Linked DNA regions of Bdellovibrio bacteriovorus. Each later gene encodes a partner of the first gene's protein in a complex. Links are inferred from orthologs where the notes say so. Each region holds a gene or a part of one and is shown in the gene's direction. Other genes may lie near its edges.

Evidence for each region.
Region 2: the proteins of secA (region 1) and secY are in contact, whole or in part, in a crystal structure (PDB 3DIN), measured with the Thermotoga maritima proteins. The link is inferred for Bdellovibrio bacteriovorus from one-to-one orthologs. Residues at the interface, in WP_004082002.1 of Thermotoga maritima: Glu261, Ala262, Arg263, Lys300, Ala301, Arg302, Thr303, Ile304, Ile305, Leu323, Tyr324, Asp325, Pro326, Val329, Ser330, Tyr333, Ile336, Lys340, Phe345, Val349, Glu363, Phe364, Tyr374, Ser375, Gly376, Gly377, Glu393, Ile395, Thr482, Ser483; in WP_004081795.1 of Thermotoga maritima: Glu108, Gly109, Glu110, Glu111, Ala236, Glu237, Arg238, Arg239, Ile240, Thr241, Ile242, Gln243, Tyr244, Ala245, Arg246, Arg247, Val248, Thr249, Gly250, Arg251, Arg252, Val253, Tyr254, Gly256, Ala257, Ser258, Thr259, Tyr260, Leu261, Pro262.

What each region holds. Positions count from the first base shown.
Region 1 is NZ_CP020946.1:3,536,127-3,544,700, reverse strand. What follows is about bases 593-3,789. They hold secA (preprotein translocase subunit SecA), read left to right. Parts: upstream 593-922; coding sequence 923-3,589; downstream 3,590-3,789. Other genes in these bases: B9G79_RS16955 (hypothetical protein), read left to right, coding at 3,710-3,789; B9G79_RS16965 (tRNA (cytidine(34)-2'-O)-methyltransferase), read left to right, coding at 593-792. In the rest of the region: B9G79_RS16970 (gamma-glutamylcyclotransferase family protein), read left to right, coding at 1-317; more of B9G79_RS16965, read left to right, coding at 310-592; more of B9G79_RS16955, read left to right, coding at 3,790-4,384; B9G79_RS16950 (hypothetical protein), read left to right, coding at 4,365-4,970; B9G79_RS16945 (outer membrane protein assembly factor BamE), read left to right, coding at 5,057-5,500; B9G79_RS16940 (hypothetical protein), read right to left, coding at 5,505-6,197; B9G79_RS16935 (matrixin family metalloprotease), read right to left, coding at 6,202-6,858; B9G79_RS16930 (hypothetical protein), read right to left, coding at 6,925-7,449; B9G79_RS16925 (acyl-CoA synthetase), read right to left, coding at 7,523-8,574. UniProt on the Escherichia coli protein: Required for protein export, interacts with the SecYEG preprotein conducting channel.
Region 2 is NZ_CP020946.1:914,103-917,032, forward strand. It holds secY (preprotein translocase subunit SecY), read left to right. Parts: upstream 1-766; coding sequence 767-2,095; downstream 2,096-2,930. Other genes in the region: rpsE (30S ribosomal protein S5), read left to right, coding at 1-121; rpmD (50S ribosomal protein L30), read left to right, coding at 142-327; rplO (50S ribosomal protein L15), read left to right, coding at 330-767; B9G79_RS04500 (adenylate kinase), read left to right, coding at 2,095-2,730; rpmJ (50S ribosomal protein L36), read left to right, coding at 2,860-2,930. UniProt on the Escherichia coli protein: The central subunit of the protein translocation channel SecYEG. Consists of two halves formed by TMs 1-5 and 6-10.

The sequences.
Region 1 (8,574 bases):
TGCACCCGGAAGGCATGTCCGCTCCGGTCAAAGCTTGGATCTATTTCCTGAATCCTCTGAAGCTGCCGGTGAATGCCACGGTGATTTCAGGCGGAGACTGGAGACGTTCCATGGAAGAGCAGCCGGTGCTGACTTCCAAACTCAGTGACAAGCAGGTCACTTATATTCAGAGACTGGGTCGCTCCTCTGGCCGGGAGATTGTACCGATTGATTTGACGCTCTATCGTGAGCTGATGAATCTTGAGCTGATCGTCGATAAAGGTCGTCGACTGGCGCTGTCCAAACTGGGCCAAGAGGTTTACAGACACCTTGCCTAATACAGAAAAGCTTTTCCGCATTGTTCTTATCGAGCCCGAAATCCCGCAAAACACCGGAAATATCGGGCGCACGTGTGTTGGCACCAACTGCGAACTGCACATTGTCGGAAAAATGGGTTTTGAGATCAACGACACCAACTTGAAACGGGCGGGGCTGGATTACTGGCCTCACCTGACCTGGTATCGCCACGAAACCTTCGAGGACTGGTGGAAACACGTCGAAGATCCGTCCCGCATCTGGCTTTTCACCACCAAGACCCAGCGCACCTATTTTGAACCTCAGTACCAATCCGGAGACTGGTTCGTTTTTGGTAAAGAAACCAAAGGACTGGATCCCGAATTCCTGCAAAAGCACCCACAGCAGACCGTCACCATTCCCATGATTGGGGAGGGGGCTCGCAGCCTGAATCTCGCTACCAGTGTGGCGATCGCGGCTTATGAGGGTCTTCGTCAGGTGCGATTTACATTGCGATAGTTTAAGGCTTTGGTCGGGGTCACTCTCGAGGAAGTCTTTGAAATTCTGAATGAAATCGCGTCAATGACGCATCCAGAAATTGCCCCCTTACCTTGCCGCTTATGTCAATTTGGGTCTATCCTCATAGGCTATGGTTACACAAATTTTGACAAAAATGTTCGGAACGAAGCACGACCGCGAGATGAAAAAGATCCAGCCCACTGTGGATCGTATCAATGCCCTGGAACCTCAGATGGCAGCTCTTACGGATGATCAACTCAAAGCCAAGACTCCCGAGTTTCAAGAGAGACTGAAGAAAGGCGAAACAGTTCACGATATCCTGCCGGAAGCATTTGCGGTCTGCCGTGAAGCCTCTAAGCGTGTGTTGGGAATGCGCCACTATGACGTTCAGTTGATCGGTGGTTATGTTCTGAATCGCGGTAACATCGCCGAGATGAGAACGGGTGAAGGTAAAACCCTGGTGGCTACTTTGCCGGTTTACCTGAACGCTCTTACGGGTCGCGGTGTGCACGTTGTAACTGTGAATGATTACCTGGTTCGTCGTGATGCCGAGCACATGGGTCGTCTTTACGGCTGGCTGGGTCTTACCACGGGTATCATCGTTCACGGTCTGACAGACCAGCAGCGCAAGCAGATGTACGCTTGTGACATCACTTACTGCACCAACAATGAACTTGGTTTCGACTATCTTCGCGATAACATGAAGTTTGATTTGAACGACTATGTTCAAAGACCTCACTATTATGCCATCGTCGATGAGTGCGACTCCATCCTGGTCGACGAAGCGCGTACGCCGCTGATCATTTCCGGTCCTGCGGAATCCTCCACTGACAAATACTATGCTGTGAATCAGATCATCCCGCACCTGAAGCGCGATGTTCACTTCACCATGGAGGAAAAATCCAAAACAGCCTCCCTGACTGACGCTGGAAACGCGAAAGTCGAAGAGCTGATGGGTCTTTCCAACCTTTACGATCCGCAAAACATCGAAATCCTGCACCACGTGTATCAGGGTCTGAAAGCTCACTATCTGTATCGTCTTGATGTGGAATACATGATCAAGGACGGCGAGATCGTGATCGTCGATGAATTCACCGGTCGTTTGATGCCGGGTCGTCGCTGGAGCGATGGTCTGCACCAGGCCATCGAAGCCAAAGAAGGCGTTGAAGTGAAGTCTGAAAATCAGACTTTGGCGACCATCACCTTCCAGAACTATTTCCGTATGTACGAAAAACTGTCTGGCATGACCGGGACTGCGGATACAGAGGCAGTTGAGTTCAAAAAGATTTACAATCTTGAAGTGAACGTGATTCCGACCAACCGTCCGATCCAGCGTAAGGATCAGGAAGACGTGGTTTATAAATCAGAAAAAGCGAAGTTCAAAGCCATCACCGCTGATATCAAAGAGCGTATGGCCAAGGGTCAGCCGATTCTGGTGGGTACTGAATCCATCGAAAAATCCGAAGCTTTGAGCTCGTTCCTGCGCAAAGAAGGCGTTAAGCACGAAGTTCTGAATGCGAAACACCACGAGCGTGAAGCGGAAATCATCGCACAAGCGGGCCGCAAAGGGGCTGTGACCATCGCCACCAATATGGCCGGTCGTGGTACTGACATCATGCTGGGCGGTAACGCTGACATGCTGGCAAAGGCACAAGTGGGCAATGATGATTCTCCGGAATTCGCGGAAGCGGTTCAGAAGATCAAACCTCAGGTTGAAGCGGAGCGTGCGGAAGTTCGTGCCGTGGGTGGTTTGTACATCATCGGTACTGAACGTCACGAATCCCGCCGTATCGACAACCAGTTGCGTGGTCGTTCCGGTCGTCAGGGGGATCCGGGTGAATCCAGATTCTATCTGTCTTTGGAAGACAAGCTGATGAGAATCTTCAATGGTGAGCGCATCCAGAAAATCATGGAAATGCTGAACATCCCTGAGGATGAACCAATCACAGCCAAAATGGTGACCAACGCGATCGAAGGCGCTCAGCGCAAGGTTGAAGGTCACAACTTTGATATCCGTAAAAACCTGATGGAATACGACTCTGTGATGAATGCGCAGAGAAACGCGATCTATGGCATGCGCCGCAAGGTTTTGGAAGGTCAGGAAATCGAAAGAACCACTCTGGACTGGCTGGGTGATGTTGTTTCCAATTTGTTGGATACCCACATCCCTGAAGGCGGCAAAAAAGAAGAGTGGAGCCTGGAAGGTCTGAATAACTCCCTGGCACAAAGCTTCGGTTTCAAAATCGACTTTGCGACCATGGCTGTGAACACTGAAACGGTGACCGACGCTGTGAAATCCGGCGTGAAAGAAGTCTGGGATCGTCAGAAAAATTCCATGGGTCCGTTCTTTGAGCAGGTTCAGAAAATGATCCTTCTGCAAAGCATTGATCATCACTGGAAGAACCACTTGTACGTGATCGACAAACTGAAAGAAGGTATCTCATTGCGTGGTTACGCGCAGAAAGATCCTTTGATCGAGTACAAAAAAGAGGCGTTCAAAGCCTTTGAGACTTTGAACAACACCATCAAGTCGGATGCCATCGAGAAAGTGATGCGCGTTCAACTGGTGGCCCAGCAGAACGAGCAGGAAGTTCTGGAAAGCCTGCGTCCGGAAGAAGCTGACTTGGATGAATTGGATTATTCATCTCCTAGCGAAGCGGATATCGGTCACAGCCTGCCAGAGACTGAAGAGGCTCCCAAGCGTAAGATGACTTTCCAAAGCGGTCCTCGTGATGATCGTCCGATGAACCGTGAAGAGCGTCGCCGCATGGACAAAGATTCGAAGGGAAAAAGATAATTGGCTTCTTGTCCAAGTTGCCACCAACCGGTAGAGATTCTTGATAAGCATCTGGGGACTCTTTTCACGTGTTCCCACTGCAATGCGGTTTTCTTTGTCGACTGGAATGGACAGCCAGAAATGGCACAACACGAGCCGGAGCCAGAAGCTCCGGCCGATTTTCAGGGGGGACAGGATTTCCAGCAGCCTGGAAATGACTTTGTCCCGCCGATTCAGGATTTCTCTGCTGCGCAGGAAACCTTCACTCCTGACAACTCCATCCCGGAACAATCCTATCAGGATCAGCCTTATTCCAATGATCAGCAGTATGCCGAGCAGGCTTACGAGCCGTCGCAGGATCCGGAGATGAATGCGCCTCCACAAGAGAATGTTTCTTATGCCGAACCTGTGGAAGTTCCGGGGGATGTTCCACCGATGGAAGAAGCCCCTTACGATTTCAGTCAGACTTTGGATTCGGTGAATTCGCAGCCAGCCTCTGAACCGGCACCGATGTCTTCAGACACCGCCGATTTTTCTGACGTCACTGACTTTGCCAACGCGGATACGGTTTCAGGGCCCTTGGCCTATACGGTCACTATCGATGGCATCGAGTCCAGTCGACTGCTGGCTCAATTGCGCGAAGCCATGACCGATTCCCGCTTTGGCTGGGATGTGGCGGGATTGCTGGCAAATGTGGGAGGCGGAAGACTTGTGTTGCGGGGCCTGACTCCGGCTAAAGCCTCTGTCCTGATCAACCGAATAAAGTATCTGCCTTTTAAAATTTCCTGGAGGCAAGATGTCCTGTCTGGTTCCTAAAATTTCGTTAAGCTTTTTGACAATTCTTTTGTCTGCTTCCGTGGCTTTGGCCAGCGGGGGTGAAGAGCATGGCGGAGGCCACGGCGAAAAGAAGGAAGCCGCTCCGAAAGAAGTCAAATCCCGCGAGGACAGGTATGGCGTGGTTCAGGCCCGTGTGGCGGCCTTGGAAGCCAAAATTAAAGCCGGTGAAACTGAAATTCAAAAGCTGATTCTGGAAAAGCAGCACACCAAGGATCCCGCCAAGGTGAACGAGATTCTGGGCCACATGATGACCTTGCACAAGGACATGGAAAAGAATCTGAAGGACTATGACCGGGAAAGAACCCTGCTGAAATACCGTTACCCGGAAAAGGGTCTGGCGGACAAACGTGAATACGAACGCATTGATTTAAAGTCCATCGAAGAAATGGAAAATCAGATGAGCCTGGGATCTTCCGTAAAGCGCACCCTGAAGAAGGTTCGCAGTCAGTACGAAACTCCGGAAGATGTAAAAAAGGTGGAAGCTTCTGAGGCTGCTGATGGGCATAAAAAGTCCGCTCCTCAGGCCCCGGCCAGTCTGACCGATCCGGTTATTCTGAAAAAATAAAAATCCCTGTCCCATATTGAGACAAAAGAAAGTTGCTCGCTTTCGAGGAACGGGCGAAGCTGGTACCTTAGAAGAATGGGGGAAGTATGCTCCGATATGCGGCTATACCGTTGATTTCGCTTGGCCTGATGCTGTCTGCCTGCCAGACATCCATGCTGAAGCAATTTGAAGAAATCACGCCTGGAATGGAAAAAGACGACGTTCTTGATCTGATGGGAAGCCCCACCCAAACTCAAAGATTTCATGGCAAGGACCGCTGGACTTATGTGTTTTATGATAAGCGCATCAAGTTTGTGAAAGAAGTGCAGTTCTTTGAAGGCAACGCCATCTATGTTGGTGATGTGTGGCAGCCGCCGGCAGAAAAGAATGCCGTGGCCATGGATTCATTGAACGATCGCAAAAACCGCGAGATCGATGAACAGATCGCCCGCGATGTGGAAGGCCACCGTCGTTCCTATGATGAGTATGAAAAGAAATCCAAGGGTGAAGACAAGGTTCGTTACGTTCCTGATTTCGAGCCGGTTCGTTAAGTGCTTACTGCCCCTGAGGCAATACCAGGGGTTCTCCCAGAACAGAGATCACTTCATAGCCGGTGATCTCTAAAGTGTCTGAAGCATCCTTCCCGTAAAATTTCACACCGGTCCAGGCCCATTCGCGCGGCCATTCATCCACGACATTGCGGAAATAGATTTTGCCACCCTCACGAATGCCAGGGGCGGTGATGTCGAATTCAAAATCACTGACCGGGCTTGCGAAGATCCGCGCAAACGGAATCGGGAAAGCGGCGATATGGTTCTGGTCATCGCTGACCACGCACGGGATGCGCACGACCATCTTTGGAATTTCACCGGAAATTGCCACGCCTTCTGCTGAGAACAGCAGATCCACGGTGGGATAGCGGTCACACACAAACACGCGGGACCCGGCCGGACTTTTCATCAGGAACAGCCCCAGCTTGATGCCCGGACCCTCGCTGAACTGATCCAGCTCGACATTTTTAAGAACCTGGTACTTGAAGGCTTTTCTGAATTCCTCAGGGGTGGCTTCGCTTAAGTCAAAGCTGTCAGAGACCGTGCCCACCGAGCTTAAGCCTCCGTCAGAGGCGACTTTGCGCTGCGGGGAAAGCTTTTCATTCAGTACGTGCAAAGCAAAGGGAAGAGCCGCCATCAGTAAAATCAGGCTCATCATGCGCGACATTTTTTGCAGCGGTGACTTTTGTCTCTTCATAATATTAATACTCGCACTTTATTGTATCACGATCCGCCTGAGTCAGGGTGTTGCGGATTGTGTCTGAACTTAAAATACTCCACATAACACTGGCCACGGTGTTGTCGCGGTGTTTGAGGCCCAACACATGCCCCAGTTCGTGCACCATCAAACTTTCAAGATGCACACCTGAACCCATGGATGGGATGTCGTAAGTAAAGAAGTTAAAGAACTGTTCGTTCAGAATCAGATCGGCTTCATAAATCTGGTTTGATCGCCAGTAAAGGGTGGTCAACGCCTGATAGTTCTTTTTCGGAGCTTCCTGCCACGGCCATTCCGTCAGGACGTGCACAGTGCTTTTGCTGTCCTTGGCGGCGGTGTTTGCCTGAGAGTCGGTCACACGACTGAAGGTGAACAAAGTCATGCCGGCAGCATCATTCCAGTGCTGGGCTGCTTTGTTAAGCGCATCTTCGAATTCCAAAGGATAACTGCTGTGAAGCTTTAATTTTACAGGGATGTTGGACTTCCAGGAGATGCGCTGACCATAAGAATTTTGCACAAATCCGCAGTCGGCCTGGTTTTCACTGGCTAATAGATCGTCGTCGCCGGGCCCAAGACTGGGGCCCTTTTCACAGGCGCACAAAGATAGAAGGGTTACAGAAAGGACGATCCACTTGAACATATACTTGTCAGTTTACACGAGTTTTCCACGCGCAACCTGACAAGAAATGAATACTCGACCTAGGACCTAGTTATAGAAGTCGGCGATGTCGTCGTCGTTGCGGATATAGGTTTTGAAATCCGGGGACACAAAGCTGGACTCATGGATTTTACCCATCGGGCATTTTTCCAAACCCGACATGCTTTCGCCATCCCAGCCACAAGCGCCGACATACCAAGCCAACTGGCTGTAATCGACTTTGTAAGCAACCAGGGAAGTCCCTTTAAAGATCGCCACGACTTCTTCCAAAACGGTCTTGCCGTCAGCGTGGAAGTCGCCTTGCAGGACAGTGTCTATCCAGATGAAGGCTTGCTTGTCAGAGATACGCTCAAGCTTAGAGAATTGGAATTTTGTCAGGAAGGAATCACGCACGCCGTTTGTGTAAACGATCATCTCACGATACGGCTTGGTGCACTCTGCAGATTTACAAACAGTTTTGTAATCAGCAATAAGATCATAGAATTTGCCAGCGCCCACGAATTGCTTGTCTGCCAAGGCGTTGAGGGAAATCAGATTTACGGCCAACATCAGGCCCATCATCAGTTTTTTCATAGAAAGTCTCCGGTTACGTGGCCTTTGTATAACCCCCGTAAGGGCGTTTGTATAACTGAAAATGACGGACCTGTTAGAAGCTTTGATTCACCGTTTCCGCTAGAACGCGCTTCAGAATTTTGCCGCTGTCCCCTTTGGGAAGGCTCGGCAAAAACACGAAATGTTTGGGAATTTTGAACTTCGCCAGGTTCTGAACGCAGTGCTGGTGCAGGGTTTCCGGCGTCAGGTCATTGCTGCTGCGAACCACAAAGGCTTTGCCGACCTCGCCCCATTTGTCATCCGGAATGCCAATGACCGCCGCCTCTAAGACGCCGGGGTGGGAACGCAGGATCTGCTCCACTTCGGGCGGGTACACGTTTTCTCCACCCGAAATGAACATGTCTTTTTTGCGTCCGACAACATAATAATAACCTTCGTCATCACGACGAACCAGATCGCCGGTGCAAAGCCAGCCTTCTTTGATGGTTTCTTGCGTGGCCTTTTCGTTGTGCCAGTAGCCCTGCATGATCATCGGACCGCGTAAGAGCAGTTCGCCCACCTGATTGGCCCCCAGCTCGCGGCCTTCAGGGTCGACGACTTTGGCTTCAATATAGAAGTTCGGAAAACCGATAGAGCCGATTTTGCGAAGGGCATCTTCTTCATTCAGTGAAAACACATTCGGACCAAATTCGGTCAGACCATAGCCCTGGCGGACGGGAACGCCTTTTTTATCCCAGGTCTTGATCAGCTCCAGCGGCATCGGTTCGCCGCCGACAATGGCATAGCGGATGTTTTCTAAGTTGGTGTCGTTGAAACGTGGGGACCTTGCCATCATTTCCATGGTGGTCGGAACACCGAACAACAGCGTCGCTTTTTCTTTTTCACTTAAAGCTAAAATTTGTTCAGCGTCGAATTTTTTCAAGAACACCACTTTGGCGCCACGATGAATGAACGGAGTCGTTAAAACATTCCAGCCACCGGTGTGGAAGAATGGCAAAAAGATCACCGTGCAGTCGGTTTGTGAAATATTTAGTCGCAACGTTGTGTTGATCGAATTCCAGAAGATCATTTTGTAGGTCAGGATGGCGCCTTTTGGGGAGCCTGTGGTGCCTGACGTGTAAAGGATCATCGCCGGATCATTCTCGT
Region 2 (2,930 bases), 2.6 Mb from region 1 along the record:
TGCCGTTCTTGAATCTGTAGGTGTAAAAGACATTCTTACTAAGTGTGTTGGTACTCGTAACCCGCACAACGCTGTAAGAGCAACAATCGACGGCTTGAAGCAGTTGAAACAACAGCTTTAATTCGCGGACTGGTGGCAAAAATGGCTAAAACATTCGTAGTAACTTTGAAAAGATCAACTATCAAATGCACGCAGGATCAAAAGGACGCAGTTCGCGTTCTTGGTCTTAAGAAACTTCACCAAACTGTTGAAGTGAAAGATTCTGCTGCGGCACGTGGTAATATCATGAAAGTTCAACATCTTCTTGATGTTGAAGTTAAGGGGTAATCATGAGCTTGCTTAAAACATTGGCACCTAAGGCAGGATCCAAGCATGCTCCAAAAAGAATCGGTCGTGGTATCGGTTCTGGCATGGGCGGCACTTCTACCAAAGGTCACAAGGGTCAATTGGCTCGCACAGGCGGGACAGTGCGTCGTGGCTTCGAGGGTGGTCAAACACCTATGCACCGTCGTCTTCCTAAGTTTGGTTTCAGCAACGTAGCTTTCGCAAACAACTTTGAGATTGTAAACGTTGGCCAACTTGCTAAATTTTCTGGAGAAGTCACTCCTGAATCTCTACACGCTGCTGGACTTATTTCCAAAGGCGCTGTTAAGATTTTGGGAAATGGCGAGCTTAAAACAGCTTTGACTGTAAAAGCTCATAAATTCTCAGAAAGCGCTAAGAAAGCTATTGAAGCTGCTGGCGGCAAAGTCGAGGTAATTAAGTAGTGTCTGCAATTGAGAGCATCGCAAAAAATTCTGATCTTCGTAAGCGCATCTTGTTCACATTGGCCCTTTTGGCCATCTACAGAATTGGTGTACACGTTCCGACTCCTGGAGTAGACGGATCTGCGGTGCTCTCTTTTTTCCAGGCTCAAAGCCGTGGAATTTTTGGCCTATTTAATACCTTCACAGGTGGAGCTCTTTCCCAGTTCAGTATCTTTGCACTGGGAATCATGCCTTACATCTCCTCTTCCATCATCTTCCAACTTTTGACTTCTGCGATCCCGTATCTGGAAGCTCTTAAGAAAGAAGGGGAGCAAGGTCGTCGTAAAATCAACCAGTACACTCGTTATGCGACGGTGGCTTTGGCGATTATCCAAGGTTACGGTATCAGCACGTGGTTGATGAACTCCACAAGCCCGGATGGACATCCTTTGGTGATCGCTCCAACTGTGGCATTCCTTCCATTCCAAATCATGACTATCATCACATTGACAGCAGGTACCTGCTTTATCATGTGGTTGGGTGAGCAGATCACAGAGCGTGGTATCGGTAACGGTACTTCACTGATCATCTTCACTGGTATCGCTGCTGCGATCCCTGGTGGTGCTCAACAGCTTTGGGAGCTTGTTCGCACAGGCGAAATGCGTTTTGCATTGGTTCTTTTGTTGGTTGCCTTTATGGTGGCGATCATCGCAGCCGTTATCTATATGGAAGTGGCTCAGCGTAGAATCACAGTTCAGTACTCTCAAAGACAGGGCGGTGGCGGCATGCAATCCATGCAGACTCCGACCTCTCATCTTCCTATCAAACTTAATATCTCTGGTGTGATCCCGCCAATCTTCGCGAGCTCTTTGTTGATGTTCCCGGCGACAATGGCTCAATTCGTGAACACGCCTTGGTTGAAGGCCCTTCAGGATTCTTTGAATCCTTCCGGTACCATCTTCAACATCATGTTCGTGGCTTTGATTGTCTTCTTCTCCTTCTTCTACACAGAGATCGTATTCAATCCGAACGACGTGGCAGACAACCTGAAAAAATACGGTGGTTTCGTTCCTGGCGTTCGTGCTGGTAAATCCACTGCAGACTACATCCAAAGAGTTTTGGAGCGCGTAAACGTAGTAGGTTGTATCTACCTTTGTACTATTTGTATTCTTCCAGGCATCATGGTGAACCAGTTCAACGTTCCGTTCCACTTTGGTGGTACTAGCTTGTTGATCTTGGTGGGTGTTGCTTTGGACACTGCTCAACAGATCCAGTCTCATATGATCACTCAGAAATATGAGGGCTTCCTTAAGGGTGCTAAGATCCGTAGCAGAAGGGTTCAGTTCTAATGAACTTGATCCTGTTTGGTGCCCCGGGGGCCGGTAAAGGTACGCAGTCTGAGCTTTTGATTAAACGCCAGGGAATGACACAGATCAGCACTGGCGATCTATTCAGAGCAGCCATTAAAGGGCAGACGGACCTCGGCAAAAAAGCCCAGGAATTTATGGATAAAGGTCAGCTAGTGCCAGATAGCATCGTTATCGGCATGGTTGAAGAAGTTCTCCAAAAAGGCATCCAAAACTTTATTTTAGATGGTTTCCCTAGAACTGTGGCTCAGGCCCAGGCTCTAGATGAATTACTTGTAAAAATGAATCTATCCATCGGGAAGGCGATCTTCCTTGAAGTTCCCATGAGAATCCTGATGGACAGGCTGACTGGCAGACGCGTTTGTAAAAATTGCGGCGCTGTCTATCATATAGTCAGTAAGCCCTCCAAAGTAGAGGGCAAATGTGATTTGTGCGGTGGTGAGGTCATTCAACGGAATGATGACAAGGCAGAGGTTATTGAGACCCGCCTGAAGACTTATGAAGAGTTCACAAGCCCCCTAAAAGAGTTTTATAAAAAATCAGGCAAATATACTGAAGTGGACGGAAATAGGGACACCGAAGAAGTCTATAAAGAGATCGAAAAAATAATAAAATAGACGGCTGTATTATTTTTATCTCTAGACTTTGTGTTTTTTCGGTGTTAGCGTGCCGGACCGCATTCGTGTTTTTGCTGGAATTTTCACTTTTTAATAAAAGTGGAAACTATAAGCGTATGGGAAGACATTATGAAAGTAAGACCATCAGTTAAGGCTATCTGTAACAAGTGTAAAGTTATTAAAAGAAAAGGCGTTATTCG